One region of the Kocuria palustris genome, then DNA from elsewhere that is predicted to be linked to it. Evidence: riboswitches for the same ligand, from Rfam matches in the RefSeq annotation. Region 1 holds a riboswitch; each other region holds the start of a gene.
The links. A riboswitch is a leader RNA that binds a small molecule or an ion and turns the genes downstream of it on or off. The one in region 1 is predicted to bind thiamine pyrophosphate.
Positions count from the first base shown of each region.

Region 2: linked by a shared signal. The riboswitch ahead of thiM (hydroxyethylthiazole kinase) and the one ahead of JOE55_RS09355 (MFS transporter) in region 1 are both predicted to bind thiamine pyrophosphate.
Region 3: linked by a shared signal. The riboswitch ahead of JOE55_RS12320 (3-oxoacyl-ACP reductase) and the one ahead of JOE55_RS09355 (MFS transporter) in region 1 are both predicted to bind thiamine pyrophosphate.
Region 4: linked by a shared signal. The riboswitch ahead of JOE55_RS12350 (NUDIX hydrolase) and the one ahead of JOE55_RS09355 (MFS transporter) in region 1 are both predicted to bind thiamine pyrophosphate.

Region 1 covers NZ_JAFBCR010000001.1:2,101,496-2,105,699, forward strand. Annotated here, with positions in the region: gene JOE55_RS09350 (APC family permease) at 1-372, opposite strand, end outside; gene JOE55_RS09355 (MFS transporter) at 452-1,768, opposite strand; TPP riboswitch at 1,763-1,870, opposite strand; gene JOE55_RS09360 (heparan-alpha-glucosaminide N-acetyltransferase domain-containing protein) at 1,972-3,129, shown strand; gene JOE55_RS09365 (acyl-CoA thioesterase) at 3,151-4,167, opposite strand.
Region 2 covers NZ_JAFBCR010000001.1:2,888,569-2,892,772, reverse strand. Annotated here, with positions in the region: gene thiD (bifunctional hydroxymethylpyrimidine kinase/phosphomethylpyrimidine kinase) at 22-873, opposite strand; gene thiE (thiamine phosphate synthase) at 870-1,529, opposite strand; gene thiM (hydroxyethylthiazole kinase) at 1,526-2,437, opposite strand; TPP riboswitch at 2,428-2,526, opposite strand; gene JOE55_RS12920 (Rne/Rng family ribonuclease) at 2,655-4,204, opposite strand, start outside.
Region 3 covers NZ_JAFBCR010000001.1:2,755,312-2,759,515, forward strand. Annotated here, with positions in the region: gene JOE55_RS12310 (ECF transporter S component) at 1-257, opposite strand, end outside; gene JOE55_RS12315 (LLM class flavin-dependent oxidoreductase) at 429-1,757, opposite strand; gene JOE55_RS12320 (3-oxoacyl-ACP reductase) at 1,763-2,539, opposite strand; TPP riboswitch at 2,637-2,756, opposite strand; gene JOE55_RS12325 (NUDIX hydrolase) at 2,898-3,338, opposite strand; gene JOE55_RS12330 (class I SAM-dependent methyltransferase) at 3,339-4,136, opposite strand; gene JOE55_RS12335 (thymidylate synthase) at 4,091-4,204, opposite strand, start outside.
Region 4 covers NZ_JAFBCR010000001.1:2,760,298-2,764,501, forward strand. Annotated here, with positions in the region: gene JOE55_RS12335 (thymidylate synthase) at 1-112, opposite strand, end outside; gene JOE55_RS12340 (nucleoside 2-deoxyribosyltransferase) at 102-572, opposite strand; gene thiD (bifunctional hydroxymethylpyrimidine kinase/phosphomethylpyrimidine kinase) at 647-1,456, opposite strand; gene JOE55_RS12350 (NUDIX hydrolase) at 1,453-1,926, opposite strand; TPP riboswitch at 1,961-2,077, opposite strand; gene JOE55_RS12355 (hypothetical protein) at 2,283-2,492, shown strand; gene JOE55_RS12360 (hypothetical protein) at 2,962-3,315, shown strand; gene mobF (MobF family relaxase) at 3,566-4,204, opposite strand, start outside.

The DNA of each region.
Region 1 (4,204 bases):
GCCGAGCAGGCACAGGACCAGCACCTTGCCGCTCCAGCGCGGCAGCAGCGTCTCGAGCATCCGGATGGAGCCGGCGCCGTGCGGGGAGGCCACCGACACCCACCGGTAGACCGGCAGCGCGCCGAAGAGTGTGACGGCCACCAGCACCAGGGTGGCCAGCGGAGAGATCAGCCCGGCGGCCAGGATCGCGATGCCGGGCTGATAGCCCAGGGTGGAGAAGTAGTCCACGCCGGACAGGCACATGACCTTCCACCAGGGATGGGTCTTCTCGTCGCGATCGGGGCGACGATGCGGGGCGCCGTAGGAGGCGGAGGGGGATCCGGCCAGCAGCCAGGCGGCGGCGCGGGAGGGCGGTGCGATCACGGCGTACATCATGCGCCTGTCCCGCTCACGGCCCCGCCGCCGAGGGCCTCAGGCGGCTGGCAGTTGCCTGTGAGCCGCGATCTGCCGATCAGTCGGGCAGCGGACCCGACCGATCTGGCTCGGGGCCGAGCAGCCCGCCGAAGGCCACCAGGAGCCCGCCCACCGCGAGCACCGCGGCGATCGCCGCGTGCGGCCCGAGCAGCTGCTGCAGCGGCGGCAGGTAGTAGGGGTAGAGCGCGGGCAGCACGATCGAGATGCTGTAGGCCACCCCGTATCCGCTGGCCCGGATCTCGTCGGGGAAGCGCTCCGTCAGATAGGCGCCCACCGGCCCGTAGCCGGTCACCGTCGTGACCTGCAGCGCGGCTGCCAGCAGCAGCACCGTGCCGATGCCGGCTCCGAGGGCCCCGGACAGCAGCGCCAGGAGGATGACGGGGGAGACCGCTGCGCAGAGCAGCCCGAAGCCCACGAAGAACCGGCGTCGCCCGATCCGACTGGACAGCGCCCCCGCCCCGGCCATGGCCAGCGCGGACACGGCCGTCGCGCCCAGCATGACGAGGGAGACGGTCTGCGGCTCGAGCTGCGGCATGCGCGAGAGCTGGGCGGTCAGGGTGGGCACTGCCATGTAGGTGAGCAGCCACAGCCCGGTCATCAGCACGAGGACCTGCCACAGCGACCGGCGGCTGCTGCCCCTGACGAGCTGCGCCAGCGGGTGCGCCGAACGGGCCGGGCGCCGGCGCTGCGGAGCCTCCTCGACCATGAGGCGGTAGTAGATCAGCATGGCAGCGGCCAGGGCGGCGCCGAGCAGGAACGGCAGCCGCCAGCCCCAGGCGGCGTACTCGCTGTCGTCCAGCAGCAGCAGGAGGAGGAAGGTGACGGCGGCGATGCTGGCGTTGGCCAGCGGCGACATCGCCATGATCATCCCGCTGAGACGACCGCGTGAGCGCGGGCGCGCCCACTCCATGGCCAGCGGGATCGCCGAGGTGTACTCCCCGCCCAGGAAGATCCCGCCCAGGAGGCGCAGCGCCAGCACCGCCAGGAACGTGCCCGCGCCGAGCACCTCGTGCCCGGGGACCAGGGCGATCAGCAGGGTCGTGAGGCAGATGCCGGCGAGGGCGACCTGGGTGATGAGCACCCGGCCCGCGCGGTCGGCGATCGGACCGAAGATCATGGCCCCGAGCGGGCGGCCCAGCAGGGTGGCCACGAAGATCAGGCCGGCATTGCGCACGATGTCATGATCGCCGAACAGCTGCGCCGACACCGGAGCCAGGGCGATCACGGGCAGGAAGATGTCGAACTGGTCGACGTAGTTGCCCATGATCCCGCCGCGGATCGCGCGGCGAGTCGGTGCGGGAGGGCGCCCGTCGGAGGATGCGGTCGCGGGGGCGGACAGGGGTGCAGAAGGCATCGAGCTCTCACTTCCTTCGCCGGTATGAACCGGAGCAGGTTCGACGGTCGAAGCCGCGTCAGCTTCCTCTCAGCCCGTGCCCGGGCTCCCGTGTGGGGTCATTCAGCGGTGCAGGTCCCACGACCTGCGCGCCGCACCGTCGATCCTAGCGGTGCGACGGGCTCGCGTGGCCGAGACCCGAGCATGTGAGGCACAGTGAGGGCGTGCCCCTCATCGCCTCCGAGCCCTCGAGCTCCCCGACGCGCCCGGACCCGGGAGCCCGCATGCTCGGCATCGATCTGGCGCGGGCCGTCGCCCTGCTCGGGATGATGGCCACCCACACGATGGACCTGGTGGATGCGGCTGGTGATCCGCAGCCCGTCGGTCTGATCGCGGGCAAGGCGGCAGCCCTGTTCGCGGTGCTGGCTGGGTTCTCCGTCGAGCTGTCCACGCGGCGCTATGGGCGCTGGCGCGACGCGGCTGCCTCACTGGCGGTGCGCGGCGTGCTGATCGCGATCCTCGGACTCGTGCTGGGATCGCTGTCGAGCTCGATCGCGGTGGTCCTGGTGAACTACGGGGTGCTGTTCCTGCTCGCCCCGCTGGTCCTGCGGCTTCCGGCCCGATGGCTGGCGGCCACGACCGTGATCTGGCTGGCGGTCTCACCGGTGGCGTCCCACCTGATCCGCGGCGGGCTCGGCCTCCAGCGCGCCGCCGAAGCGCCCGAGCTCTCCCACCTGGCTCAGCCGGGTGAGCTGGTCATCGGCGTGCTGCTCACCGGCTACTACCCGGTGCTGCAGTGGATGGGCTACCTCCTCGTGGGGCTGCTCCTGGCCAGGCTCGACTGGCGCAGCGCCGCCACGGCCGCCTGGGCAGGGGCCGTCGGCGCCCTGCTGGCCGCTGCGGCCTGGGTGAGCTCGCAGCTGCTGCTGGCCGCAGGCGGGCACGAGGCCCTCGAGCGTGCCGGCTCCGGTCTGTCGCCGCTGGCCTGGGGCTCGCCGTATGCCGCACAGACCATCGGCAGCCACGGGACCACGCCCACGACCACGTGGTGGTGGCTGATCACGGTCGGTCCGCACTCGTCGACGACCTTCGACCTGGTCTTCACCTCGGGCATCGCGGCGGCGGTCATCGCCGTGTGCGTTCTGATCTGCCTGGCGATAGGGGAGCGCACCCGCCTGCTGATGCCCGTGCTCGCGGCCGGCTCCATGCCGCTGAGCATGTACACGCTGCACGTGATCCTGTCCGAGCTCACCGACCTGTACGTTCTGCATGTGCTCCTGCTGCTGGGGCTCGCCGCGCTGTGGCGGGCCGGCGGGGAGGGGCCTGGACCGCTCGAGTCGCTGGTCTCCGGGGCCGTGCGGCTGGTCGTGCCGCGGCGCTGAGCCTCCCGGCGCCGCGTGGCCTCAGGCGGGCGTCGTCGACTCGCCGGACTCCTCCAGCAGGTGATTCGGCAGCCGATTGCCCTGGGCGCGGCTGCGGATCTCGAGCAGCGTGCGTGCGTGCTGCCACAGCCGCTTATCCGCCTCGGTCACCGGCTCCCAGGCGGGGACGGGCACGGAGGTGCCCTCCTCGTCGCGGGCCACCATGACTGTCAGGCAGTTGGTGGTGACCTCCAGCTCGCGGGACTTCGGATCCCCGGAGCGGACCTCCACGGCGATGTGCATGCCCTTGGTCCCGGTGTAGATCAGGCGGGCGTCGACCTCGACCAGATCCCCGATGTGCAGGGGGCGCATGAAGCGGATGCCGCCGGAGAACACGGCCACGGTGTCCCGGCCGCAGTAGCGGGTCGCGCAGAGGTAGGCGGCCTCGTCGATCCATTCCATGACGATGCCGCCGTGGACCTTGCCGCCCCAGTTCACATCGGTGGGGGCGGCCAGGAAGCGCAGGACCTCGCGCTCGCCGGTGCCCTCCGCGCTGAAGTCCTGGCGGGCGATCTCGGCGGTGATCTCCTCGCGGATCGGGATGCGCGAGAGCGCGTAGTCACGGGCCAGCTCCTGCTCCAGGCCCCGCGGCTCGAAGCTCGGCACGGGCGTGGACTTCCCGCTGCCGTCGACGGCCACGAAGATCGTCAGGCACCGGGCCCGCTCCTCGAGCTCGCCCGTCTTGGGATCGCCCGAGCGCACCACGGTGTTGATGTGCATGGAGGACCGGCCCGTGGTCAGCACCGTGCCGGTCACCTCGACCATCTCGCCGACCTGCACGGGGTACTCGAAGTGGATGTTGCCCACGTAGGCAGTCACGCAGTAGGAGCCCGACCAGGCGGCGGCCGCGGCGAAGGCGGCCTTGTCCACCCACTCCAGGACTCGGCCGGCGTCGACGGTCCCGGAATGCCCCTCATCGGTGGGCGATGCCAGGAAGCGAAGTGTCACCTCGTGGCGTCGGGAGCGGCTGTCGGCGGGGGCGGGCGTCGTCTGGTCCATGGCGATGAAACTACCGCAGGTGATGCGGCGAGAGCCC
Region 2 (4,204 bases), 790 kb from region 1:
CCGCGCGAGTCGTCATCCGGATCACCCCCCGAGCATCCCGCGCAGGGCCGGTGCCAGGTGGTGCCCGTGGTGCACCGGACCGCTGCCCCGCCCCACCTCGAGCTCCTCGGCATGCTCGAGCGCTCCGCGCAGCCAGCCCCGCGCCGCCTCCACGGACTCCGGGAGACGCCCCGAGCGCGCCGCCAGCACGGCGATCGCGCTCGAGAGGGAGCAGCCCGTGCCGTGGGTGCAGCTCGTGTCGATCCGCGCTGCGTCCCACTGCGCCACCGGCTCCTCCTGCCCTGGCCCGACCAGCGCATCAGGGGTGCGCTCCCCCGGCAGGTGCCCGCCCTTGACGAGCACGAGCACGCCCAGCCGATCGGCCAGCCGCCGTCCCTGCTCAAGGGCCTCGGACCACTCCTGCGCCGGCGCCCGGTCCAGCAGGGAGGCGAGCTCCGTGAGATTCGGCGTCACCAGGTCGGCGGAGCCCAGCAGCTCCAGGACGGCGCCGAGCGCCTCGGACTCCAGCAGGGTCCCACCGGCTGTGGCGACCATGACGGGATCGATGACGCACAGCGGCGGCTTCTGCTCCTGCAGCCACTGCCCCACGACCTCGACGGCACCGGCGCTGCCCAGCATGCCGATCTTCACGGCACCCACGACGACGTCGTCGGAGACGGCCAGCAGCTGATCCCTCAGCACCTCCGGCGGCGGTGTGTGGATCGAGCGCACTCCGCAGGTGTTCTGGGAGACGACAGCGGTGATCGCGCCCATGCCGTAGCCGCCCAGGACGCTGATGGTCTTCAGATCCGCGTGCACTCCGGCTCCGCCGGTGGGATCGGTTCCGGCGATCGACAGGACGCGCGGGACGGCGCGCGGGCTGATGGTGCTCATCGCTGGATCTCCCGTCGGTAGGTCTGCGCCGCCAGGCGCGGATCGGCAGCCGCGCAGATCCCGGAGACCACGGCCACGCCGTCGGCACCTGCGGCCATCAGCCCCGCGACGTCCTCCGGCCGGATCCCGCCGATGGCCACGGCCGGGAGGGCACTCAGGGCTCGGGCCCGGGCGAAGCCGTCGATGCCCAGCGGCTGCGGGGCGTTGGGCTTGGTGGCGGTGGCCCGCACCGCGCCGATGCCCAGATAGTCCACCGTTGCCGGGGGCAGCGCCGCTGCGGCGGCGATCTCGGCCTCCGAGGCGGCGGAGAGGCCGATGATCGCCTCCGGGCCGCACAGCCGACGGGCGTCCTCCGCAGGCAGATCCGACTGGCCGATGTGGACGCCGTCGCAGGCGATCCCCCGGGCGCGTGCGGCCAGGTGGCACTCCACGCGATCGTCCACGACCACCGGGGCCGCGCCGTCGACGGCCGACACGACGGCCTCGAGCAGCTCGAGCAGCTCGCGTCCGGAGGCATCCTTGGCCCGGACCTGGATCATGCTCGTCCCGCCCTCGACAGCCAGCCGCGCGACCTCGGGGACGCTGCGAGGCCGGCTGAGCTGGGGGTCGGTGACGTGGTAGAGCGACAGTGCGGCGGGGTCGAATCGGGGGCTCATCGCCCGGCCTCCTCTGCCTGGCCCGCCCCGGCGGCGGCACCGTCCGCGGCGCTCGGGGCCCCGGCCGCCTCCGCCTCGACGCGGCACCGTTCGGCGACGTCCTCGGGGCGCAGCCCGGCCAGGGCGTCGAGCAGATGCACGGCGAAGGACCCCGGGCCCTGGCAGCGATCGGCGGCGTCCTCGGCCGCCAGTCCCCAGACCAGGCTCCCGGCCGCGGCGGCGTCGGCGGGGTCCTGCGCGACGGCGGCGAAGGCCGCGATCACGGAGCCCAGGGCGCACCCTCCGCCCACCACCTGGGTCAGCAGCTCGTGACCGTGCGGCACGCGCAGCGTCCCCGATGCGGAGACGATCAGATCGACGGGCCCGGAGATGGCCACGGCATCGGCGCAACCGGTCGACACGAGCTGCCGGGCGGCCTGCACCGCGGCCTCCGGGGCATCCGTCGTGTCGATGCCGCGGCCCCCGGCCCCTCCGGTCAGAGCCAGGACCTCCGACGGGTTGCCGCGGATCACCGCGGGACGGGACTCCAGCAGCTCGGCGGCAAGGGCGGTGCGGATCGGCAGCGAGCCGATCGCCACCGGGTCCAGCACCCAGGGTCGGCCTCCGGCCTGCCGGGCGGCAGCGGCCTCGCGCATGGCGCCGCGCTGCTCGGGATCGGGAGTGCCCAGATTGATCAGCATGCCGTCGGCGATCTCGGCGAACGGCCCGGCCTCCCCCTGGATGTCCGTCATGGCCGGAGCGGCGCCGAGGGCCAGCAGGGCGTTGGCGGTGAAGTTGGAGACCACCGTGTTGGTCAGGCACTGCACCAGGGGGCGCGTGCTGCGCAGCTGCTCGAGCAGCTGGGCCATCCGGGCCGAGACCGGCCCGGAGGCGTCGTGCGATGGATTCAGGGTGCGACTGTGCGTCATGGCGACAATCCCTCCGCTAGTGCGAACTAGTTCAGGTTCGACGGGTGTGCTCTCAGCCGCCTGCTCGGGCGGCACCCCGTGTCGTGCCTGCTCAGTCTACGCATGATCCGGCTGCCCGGGCGAAGACGACGACGGCCGCCTCCCCTTCTCGGGGAGACGGCCGTCATGCGATCGGGTCGTCCCATCGGCGCCGGCCGATCACCGGCGCCGACTGCGCTCAGGAGCGCCCGCGCTCACCCTGCGAGGCGTCCCCGCCATCCTGCGCCGGACCCGCCTGGGGTGCGGCCTCCGGGGCGCTGGCGCGGCGCGAGCGGCGCGGGCGACGGCGCGGACCGGCGGCACCGGGCTCGCGCTCGCCCAGCGAGCTGGCCAGCGACTCGAGCTGCGAGCCGGACGAGCCCCCGGCGCCCAGCGCCTCGGCGGCGCTCTGGCCCTGCGGCAGCTCGATGACCTCGCCGTTGATCGTCACCTGCGAGGCTCCCTCGGAGGTCGAGACCACCGAGGCGCTGCCTGCGGTCACGGTCGCCGAGGCGGCCGGAGCCGCAGGAGCCGACTGCGGGGCCTCGGGCGTGCCCGCCGGAGCAGCCGCACGACGCGAGCGACGCGCCCGCTGGCGCACCGGGGCGGCCTGCTCCGCGTCCGCATCGCGCACCGTCGCCGTGCCCTGAGCGGCCGGGGCCGTCGGTGCGGCCGGGGCCTGGACCGGCTCCGGCGCCGCCTGGGCAGCGGCCGCGGTGCGGCTGCGACGCTTCTGCTGAGCGGCTGCCGCCTGCTCGCCCTGGGAAGCACCCTGGGCCGCCTCCTGCGACTCGGCTCGCGCCGTGCGCGATCGCCGCTCACGTCGTCCCTGGGCGCCCTGAGCGGCGTCCCGGCGCTTCGGCTCCGATGCCTCTCGCGGCGTGGCCTCGCCGTCGGTTTCCTTCTCTGGGGCCGACTGATCCGCCGCGTCCTCGCGCGGGGCGCTCGCCTCGGGAGCCTCGCCGGAGGCCGCACGGATGCGCGCCTCGATCAGGGAGCGGGTCTCGTCCTCGGAGCGGGTCCCGGACTGCGCCTCGGACCGGCCGCGGCCGCCACGGCCGGAGGAGCGCTCACCGCGCTGCCGGCGCTGCCCGGAGCGGCCGTCCGACTCACCGCGGCCCTGCTCTGCCTGGGCGCCGGTGTCCTGGCCCTGCGCCGGATCGGCCTGCGGGGAGTCCTGCCGGTCGCTCTGGGCCTGGTCGCTGCGGTCCTGATCGTCCTGGTCCTGCGGGGCCTGGCCGTCCTGACCGCGGCCGCGCGAGCGCTTGCCGCGGCGCTTGCGACGACGCTTGCCGCTCTCGCGGGAGTCCTGGGACTCCTGCGGGCGCTGGCCCTGGGACTCCTGGTCCCCGGCGGGCTCGCTCGCAGAGGCTGCCTCCGTCCGCTCTCCTGCCGAGGCGGAGGAGTCGGTGTCGTGGCCGCTGGCCGAGGCGATCGCGGCCAGGGCGCTTCGGGTGGCCTGTGCGCGCTTGGCCTGCTCCGGATCCTCGGCGCGCGGACCCTGCTCGTCCTGAGCGCCCGGGAGACGACGGCTGCGCTTGCGGTCGTTGCGACCCTGCCGGTTGTCCGAGGAGCCCGAGCTGCGGCCCTTGAGCGGGTGATCGTGGACGACCACGCCGCGGCCGTCGCAGGCCTCGCAGTCCTCCGAGAAGACCTCGAGCAGGCCGGTGCCCATGCGCTTGCGGGTCATCTGCACGAGCCCCAGCGAGGTGACCTCGGCGACCTGGTGCTTGGTGCGGTCGCGACCCA
Region 3 (4,204 bases), 650 kb from region 1:
AGCGCAGCGCCTGGACGGCGGATGATGAGGCCAGCCAGGGGTCCGGCGAGTACCCAGACTCCGCCGAAGAGACCGATGAGCGGCGGATAGGCGTTCGTCCACAGCTGGAAAACGGCCCAGCTGGCAGCCCAGGCCCAAAACACCAAACCGACTGCGAAACCGAGGACGGCGGTGATGACGATATCGACAACGCTCCACCGATGAGTCGATTGAGCCGACCCGGGTTGGTCACGAGTTGTGGGCGTACTGTTCTGCATGGATAGCCTCCTGAAGGGCAATGTGAGTGGCTGGAGCCCTCGACCGCTCGCGGCATCTGCCGCTGCCGACATCAAAGGGTCACGATTTCCCAAGCCCGCTGCCCAGCGCGGGCCCCGGTGGTGCTGCGGATGGTGCACGTTGACACCGGAAGCAGCGTTGCTCTCGACGGGTCAGTGCTTGGGCCTTGTCAGACCCAGGTGCTCTCGTAACGTTGTGCCCTCGTACTGAGTCCGGAATCGTCCGCGGGCCTGCAGTTCGGGGATGACGTGGTGGACGAAGTCCTCGATCCCCTGCGGCAGGGACGGTGGCATGAGGTTGAAGCCATCCGCGCCGCCGGTGTCGAGCCAGAGTTCGATCTCATCGGCGATCGTCTCCGGGGCGCCGACCATCGTGCAGTGTCCGCCACCGGCGGCAAGCCGGCCCAGTAGCTCGCGCACGCTCGGCTGCTCGGTCTCGACGATGCGCAAGATTGTGGCGTATCGCCCCTTGGGGCCGGTGAAGGCCTCCAGCGGGGGTAGGGGCGGTACCGGGGCGTCGAGGTCCCAGGCGGATGCGTCCTGTCCGATGAAGGTGCTCAACTGCCGCAGAGAGCTCTCCGTCGGCAGGAGGACGTCGAGTTCTCGTTGCCGGGCCCGTGCCTCGTCCATGGTCGATCCGACATAGGCCACCAGGCCGGGCATGACCGCCACCGTGTCCGGGTCACGGCCGGCACCTGTGATCCGGCGACGCACATCACTGCGGTACTCCCGTCCCGCCTGCACGTCATAGGCCACGGCATAGATGGCCTCGGCCCGGCGGGCGGCCAAGTCCCGTCCCTGCTCGGAGGCACCGGCCTGGAACAGCACCGGGTGTCCTTGCGGCGGGCGGGGCACATTGAGCGGACCACGCACATCGAAGTGCTCACCGGAATGATTCAGCTCCACGAGTCGGGAGCCGTCCACGTACCGGCCTGGTTGCCCATCGGGTGCCTCTGCGCGTTCGATGAGGATGGAGTCCTCTGGCCACGAGTCCCATAGCCGCAGGACGACGTCGACGAACTCCTCGGCCCGGGCGTAGCGAGTCGCGTGATCGGGCATGCGGGGCATGCTGTGGTTCTGCGCCTCGGTATCGAACATTGAGGTCACCACGTTCCAGCCGATCCGCCCGCCCGAGATGTGATCGAGGCTCGCCAGCATCCGGGCGGCATGGAAAGGTGTGTAGAACGTGGCTGAGACCGTGCTGACCAGCCCGATCCGCTCAGTGGCCTGAGCCAATGCCGCCAGGAGTGTCAGCGGCTCGAGGTGCCACCTGGGACCATCACCGGCCGTGGCCGGTTCCAGTGAGTGGCCATCGGCGAAGAACACCGCGTCCAGCAAGCCGCGCTCGGCGACTCGTGCCAGCTCCTGGTAGTAAGCCACCTCCGTGAGTCGTTCGACCGACGACTCCGGTGCCCGCCAGGCCGCACTGTGATGGCCAACACCGTGGATGAACAGATTGAAGTGGGCCTGCTTGACTTCCACGGTGCTCACCCCTTGACGAGCCCGCCGTCAACGATGAGGTTCTGCCCCGTCACACCCCTGGCCCACGGGGAGGCGAAGAACACCACCGGGTCGGCGAGCTGTTCCGGCGTCGTCACCGCCCGCAGCGGGGTACCTGCGGCGATGCCTTCGAAGACCGCCTCAGGCGTCGCAGACGAAGCGTCCGTGGTCTGCAGCAGGCCACCGGAGACCATGTTCACGGTGATGCCTTGCGGGCCGAGATCATCAGCGAAGGTCCGGGTCAGAGACAGCAGCGCGGCTTTCGCCGCGGTGTAGTCGTGGTAGGGAACGACCGGGTGCTGGAAAAGATTCGTACCAATGTTGACGATCCGGCCGAAGCCTGCCTCGACCATGCCGGGAAGCGTTGCCTGGATGACGTTGAGAGGTCCCTGCACGGAACCGGTGAACTGTGCGGTGATCTCCTCGTAGGAGATCTGGTCCGCGTGGGAGCGGGCATCGCCGTTGAAGGAGAAGTCGGCCAGGGCGTTGTTGACGACCGTGGTGAACCGCCCGCCAAGGTGATCGGCTGCCTCAGCGACGAGCGCGTCGACCTGGGCACGGTCGCGGACATCAGCCCGGATCGCGATCGCCTGTCCAGGGTGGCCGGCGGCGAGGTCCTCCGCGGCCTCCTGGGATGCGTGGTAGTTGATCACCACCCGCGCACCCTGGGCCAGGAACGCGCGAGTGATCGTAGCTCCGAGTCCGCGGGCCCCTCCGGTGACGAGGACGATCTGCTCGGTGAGGGGGAGAATAGTGTGTGCCATGTGTATGCCTCTCGATGTCGAGGCGAAGGCAACCCGTGCGCGCCAGAAGGGGGCGAAGCCCCTCTCATGGTGCGCCGACACCGCCAACGTTGTCGGCGGGTGCAAGTACGGACATTCCCTTCGCCAGTGCTAACTGGATCAGGTTCAACGGGTGTCATCTCAGCCGACCGCGTCCCATGCTCGAAAGCTGGAACGGGCGGCACCCCGTGTCGCACGACCATCACATCACGGAAGCCACCCTCTCCACAAGTCGGTCTCGGCCCCCGGTTTGTTGTCACTGGAAGCAATGTCACAGAACACCGGAAATCAATCATGGCTATCCGACAATTGGGCATTCTGGCTTCTCGTTTTGCTTGTCTTATTTTGGACGCTCTTGTTGCTCGCGCTCCAGCTCGAGCGCGGTTTCGGCAATAGCGCGGACGTCGAATGTTTGCGCCACCGGTATCGCATCCATTTCCTCGAGAGTGAACCACGCCGCCTCAAGCGCATCATCGCCCGAGACCGGTTCCCCCCGTTCCCATCGGCAGAGCACCGCGATCAGAACATAATGCAGATCGTGGTCGGCATCGATGACGTCGACAGCATCGAAGACATCACCGGGTGTGGCGTGCACTCCCGTTTCCTCGGCGAGTTCGCGCACGGTCGCGACGGTCAGGGTCTCACCGAGGTCGATCTTTCCCCCGGGGAATGCCCAGCGCCCAGCATCGGGCATATGGGCCCGACGGATGAGAAGGACTCGCCCTTCCCGGACCACTGCCGCCAGCGTCGCCGGTTTCGGATAGGAACGGCCGCATGTCATCTACCCAGCCCCGATCGTGGACTCGGAGGCCGCCGCGAAGTGGGCTGTGATCTGCATGAACGGTGGATGGTCGATGGGCGACTGCATGCCGACGTCCTCCACCGATTGTGCTCCGCGGTCGGTGACCTGGTCCACTGTGAAACCGGCCTCGTTCAGCACCGCCTCGTAGGTGCTGATGAACCAGTGCCGGTCGACAAGCTCGAGAACACCGGCGCCGGGGATCTGCAAGCTGACCCTGCGTTCGTCTCCGTCGCGGTAGCGTCTGCCGGGCTCGCCACTGCGGAAGGTCGGGAACGGTATTCCTGTGGCCGCCGGGTTGCTGTCGACGATGAAGAGCGTGCCGGTCGGCGTGAGCACTCGGGCGAGTTCACGGGCGATAGCTCTCAGTTCCTCGCGTGTGGGCACGTTGATGAACACGAAGCAGCACACGACCGCATCGAATGTGGCGTCAGGGTAGGGTACGTGGCCGCTGTCGATGGTGTGGAATCGCGCCGTCGGTTGCGGGGACTGCACCTGGGCGAGGGTGATCATGTCGGTGCTGATGTCGACACCGACGACCTGCGCTGCGGCCTCGGCGTCGAGGAGGCGTCGTGAGACTTTTCCGCTGCCGCACCCATAATCGAGCACGATCGCCTCTCGGCCGCAGGCGGTTTGGAGATCGTTGACGAGCGGGGTGTAGGCCAGTCGGGTTTCGACATAGTCGTCGTAGGCAGCGAACCCTGCTGATACTGCCGGAGTCGTCCATGATGTCGTCACTGCCGCACCGCCCTCACGCTCGCGTTTTCGATGCTGGGCCATCGATTCACGACCAGCTCCCGGTGGAGGGGATGAAGGTCGCCGATCATCGATGGGTCGACTGGTCGCTG
Region 4 (4,204 bases), 660 kb from region 1:
TGATTTCGCGTTCGTCCTGCCCACGGGGACTGTTCTGGTATTCGAACCCGGTGTAGACCTGTCGCAGTGAATCCAGGTAGAGCGTGTGGAGGTCGGGATACTCAGGCTTCACTGACGGCTCCTCCCTGCACGCGCTCGATCGCAGCGAGGATGCGTGGCGCGGTGGGCTGCTCGGGATCGATGATGATCTTCTCAACGTCGGCGACCGCTGGGAGGCCCCGGACGAGGAACGCGTACTCAGCTCCCTCTTCGAGGAGCAAGACGACGGGCTTCTTCCAGGCTGAGGCCCACCCGATCTCGATGTGCGTGCCCGGGGACGCGGGTGCGCCGGGGAACGCGACGAAGACGTCACAGGCGGCGATCTCCGTGTAGTCGATGATTGTGCACTCGCTGGGTTCCATGAACTCACGACCCCAGCCCTCTCTGCGGTGGGCGCAGTGCACATCCCACCCCTGGCCTTCGAAGAAGTCGATGATCGAGGTGTACTTGTCGATCTCGGCATCGCCCATCACATGGGTGTCAGCATCGACGAGAGCTTTGAACGGGCCGGCGAGAAACATCTTTCGCGTCATAGTCACGGCTCCTTTCATGAGTCGATGTGGTTGGCCCCCGATCGCGCGGAACGAGAAGGGGTTGTTCTGCATCCCTACCCGCGCGGCCAGAACTGGTGGAAATGGTGCAAAGGACCATGACCTTGGCCGACGTTGAGGCGGTCGCTGGCAACCAGAGCGTCTTGCAGGTAGGTCTTCGCCTGGTCCACACTTTCGGGCACCGAGTGGCCGGGCAACAGCGCAGTGATTGCCGACGACAAGGTGCAACCGGTGCCGTGGTCGTTGAGGGTCTCGACCCGGGGAGACGAGTAGGTGGAGACGCCGTCGGGGCCGGCAAGGTAGTCGACACTGACCGTCTCGCTCGTGAGGTGCCCGCCTTTGAGCAAAGCCCACTGACAGCTCAGTCCACGCAGCTGGGTGGCCTGGTCCTCCATCTGCCCCAGATTAGTGACATCCTCGGTATCGAGGAGCACGGCGGCTTCGGGAAGATTCGGGGTGATGACCGTGGCCAGCGGCACGAGGGTGTCCCGGATGGCAGCCACCGCATCGTCGTCTAACAGCCTGTCGCCACTCTTGGCGACCATCACCGGATCCAGGACCACGGTCTCAGCTTCGTGGTGGTGCAGGCGCTCGGCGATGACCTCGGCGATGGCGGCGTTGGCGACCATACCGATCTTCACCGCGTCGACACGCACATCGTCGAACACTGCATCGATCTGCTCACCAACGAATGACGGATCAAGGGGCACGAACGAGCGCACACCGCGCGTGTTCTGCGCCACGACCGCAGTGATCGCGGCCATGCCGTAGGCGCCCATCGCTGAGAAGGCTTTGAGATCGGCGTGGATGCCTGCCCCACCGGTGGGGTCGGTTCCCGCGATGGACAGGACGTTCTTGACCGTCATGCGCACACTTCCTTCTGCTGCCGTGTGGCGGCGTACCGAGCGACCTCGGCGACATCCTTGCTCAGGGTCAGCCGGGCTTCGTCGACTTCGTCGAGGGCGAACCAGCGTGCTTCGAGGGCATCGTCGCCAGCGTGGGGTTGCCCCGAGCGCCACCGGCAGAGCACGGCGACGAGCACGAAATGACTGACTAATGGTCTGTTCTCGTCGCGGCTGAACGCGTCAAGGCAGGTCAAGACACCGGTGGCCTCACTGATGATGCTGGTTTCTTCACTGAGTTCGCGTTCGGCGGCTTGGGCGATTGTTTCTCCGAATTCGATCTTCCCGCCCGGGAATCCCCAGAATCCTGCATCGGGAGGGTTCGCACGTCGCGCCAAGAGGACATGGTCGTCTTTGATGAGGACAGAAATGACCGCGACCCTTGGGTGCGCGTCAAATGAGGAAGTGTCAGGAACGACAACAGCATGAGACACTGTGACCTCCTAGCGTGGAGGCCAGCGAAGGAAAGAAGCCCTGCTAGACCAGTCCCTTCGCCGGCATGGTCCGGATCAGGTTCTAGGGTCACCACGCTGACAACGTCCAGTGGTATCTCAGCCCCTTGACGGGACACCCCTCGGTACGACCCGAATCTACCAGAACGCCGTCACAGACACACCCTGCGCGGATAGACTGCCGCCGGATACTGGTGTTGGGATCGCCTGCGCACCCATCCAGTGACGCGACTGCGCCTGATGGAGCAAGTCCCCGCCCCACGGGTGGATCCACTGGTAGGTGTCGGTACTGGACGGTAGACCGGAAGGTGTCGGTCGAGCATGAAGGAGGACTGGTCATGGCGACGACGAAGGCCTTGTCACAGGCCGAGATCGACCGGCTCGAAGCGCAGGTCACTGCTGGCCAGCGGATGGCTGGCGGAGAGGAGTCCGACGCCGACCGCGCCCTGGATCGCAAGGTGCTGGCCGGTGAGATGCCCGGCGATGACGCCATCGCCATCGCCGTCCGGCTGGCGCAGATCGACGCGAAGTACGGCATCACCCGGTAGCACGCCGCAGGCCAGGGTCGCGGGTGGGGGTGGACGGTGATGCCGGATCATTGCACAGATCCCGGCACCGAGGTGCTCGTCAACATCCCCGGCTACACCGATCCGGCAGCGTGGAAGGAAGCCGAGACCGCCGTCACCGGCCTTCGTGCCCGCGAGCTGGCCCGCACCCCGATCATCGGCGACTTTGACCTGCCACCTTTGCAGGCTATCCACGCCGCCTGGTCGAGGGCTTCTACACCTGGGGCGGCCGCCTGCGGGATACGAACACCGGCCCCGGTGGGACCGGCATCGCGCACTGTCTGCCCGAGTTCATCCCCGACGAGGCCGTCCGCGTGTTCGGTGTCCTCGCGAAGATGGATCACCTTCGCGGTCGGGACCGGGCCGGGCTCTCCGAGGGCCTGGCCTGGGCGTGGGGAGAGACGACAGCGATCCGCCCCTTCCGTGAGTGAACACGAGGAGCCAGTTCACGTTGTTCAACCAGCTCGCGGTCGAGGCCGGATGGGTCCTCGACTGGAACCAGATCGACCCGCACGTCTTCGCCCACGCCCGCACCGTCGCGATCTACCGCGATCCCGACGGCCTCGACGCATTGCTCTACCCGGCGCTGGTTCCGGCCGCTTCCAGCCCTGAGCGTAAGGTCGCCGAGCGGATGGAACAAGTCGTGGCGAAGTTCGCCCGGCCCCGCCCTCCACGTAAGATGGATGCCCTGGATCACGAGCTGCACGCGGCGTTGCAGCGGCGAGCATACCGCCTCGCCCCTGACCCGCCGTTCGGTCCGCCACACCAGGGGCCGGGGCTACACGACCGAGGGGTCGGGCTATGAACACTCCACGTATCGCCACCGCCGCGCGGAATGAGACCAGCGTGCGGGCGGCCCGGTCACACTGGGTCGAGGAGAACGGGCCCGCAAAATGTGCGAACCCCTCGATGCCCTCGGAGCACCGTACGAACGGAACAAAACCGCAGGAACAGTTAAACGGTCGAAGAAGCTACACGCTCAACGCCCAGCACCACCCGAACTGGTTAGCAAACCGAGCCGTGACGGAGAGGCAGAAACATGGACGGTACGCGATCTAGAGGCCGCGTGCTGGCCGGTCTCTGCGGGGAGCACTCCGGGTGAGGTACTGCTCGTCGACGAGTTGCCGTTGGCGTTCCCCGAGTGCTGTCGCGCGGGCTTCGGTGGCGGCGCGTTTGATCTCGATGAGATCCACTGCCTGATCCCGTGGCGGGCGACGGAGCTCGGCGGCCTCAGCCCGCGCTTCCTCTGTCGACGCCCTCCACTTGGCCGCCTGCCTCCGGGGGCTGGTGCGTAAGTATCGGTCGGGGTCACGGCGGACGTTGTCCGCCCCGTGGAGCCGCGCCAGGAGTGCGAGTCGGTCGCGGCGATGACGCTCCTGCAACCCGGTACGCGCCTGCCGCGCCGCGACTACGGCCTCGTCGGCTTGCACCACTTCGGGAGCGTTCTCGGCTTGCTGGGCGGCGACACGGCCCGCCCACTCATGGAGGTCATCCGCGGGCCGCGGGAGAGTGCCCCACTCCGAGGACAGGCGACCGCGCAAGGCCTGTGTGTGCTCGTGGGCGGTGTCGTGCTCGCGTTGCGCACGCCGCTTGCCGAACCATCCCGCCGTTGCCAGTCGTCCGGCCGCCTGGGCTTCCTCGGCCAAGGCGGCGAGGTAGTCCCGGCCTTCGGCTTCGGCGCGTGTCTCCAGGGG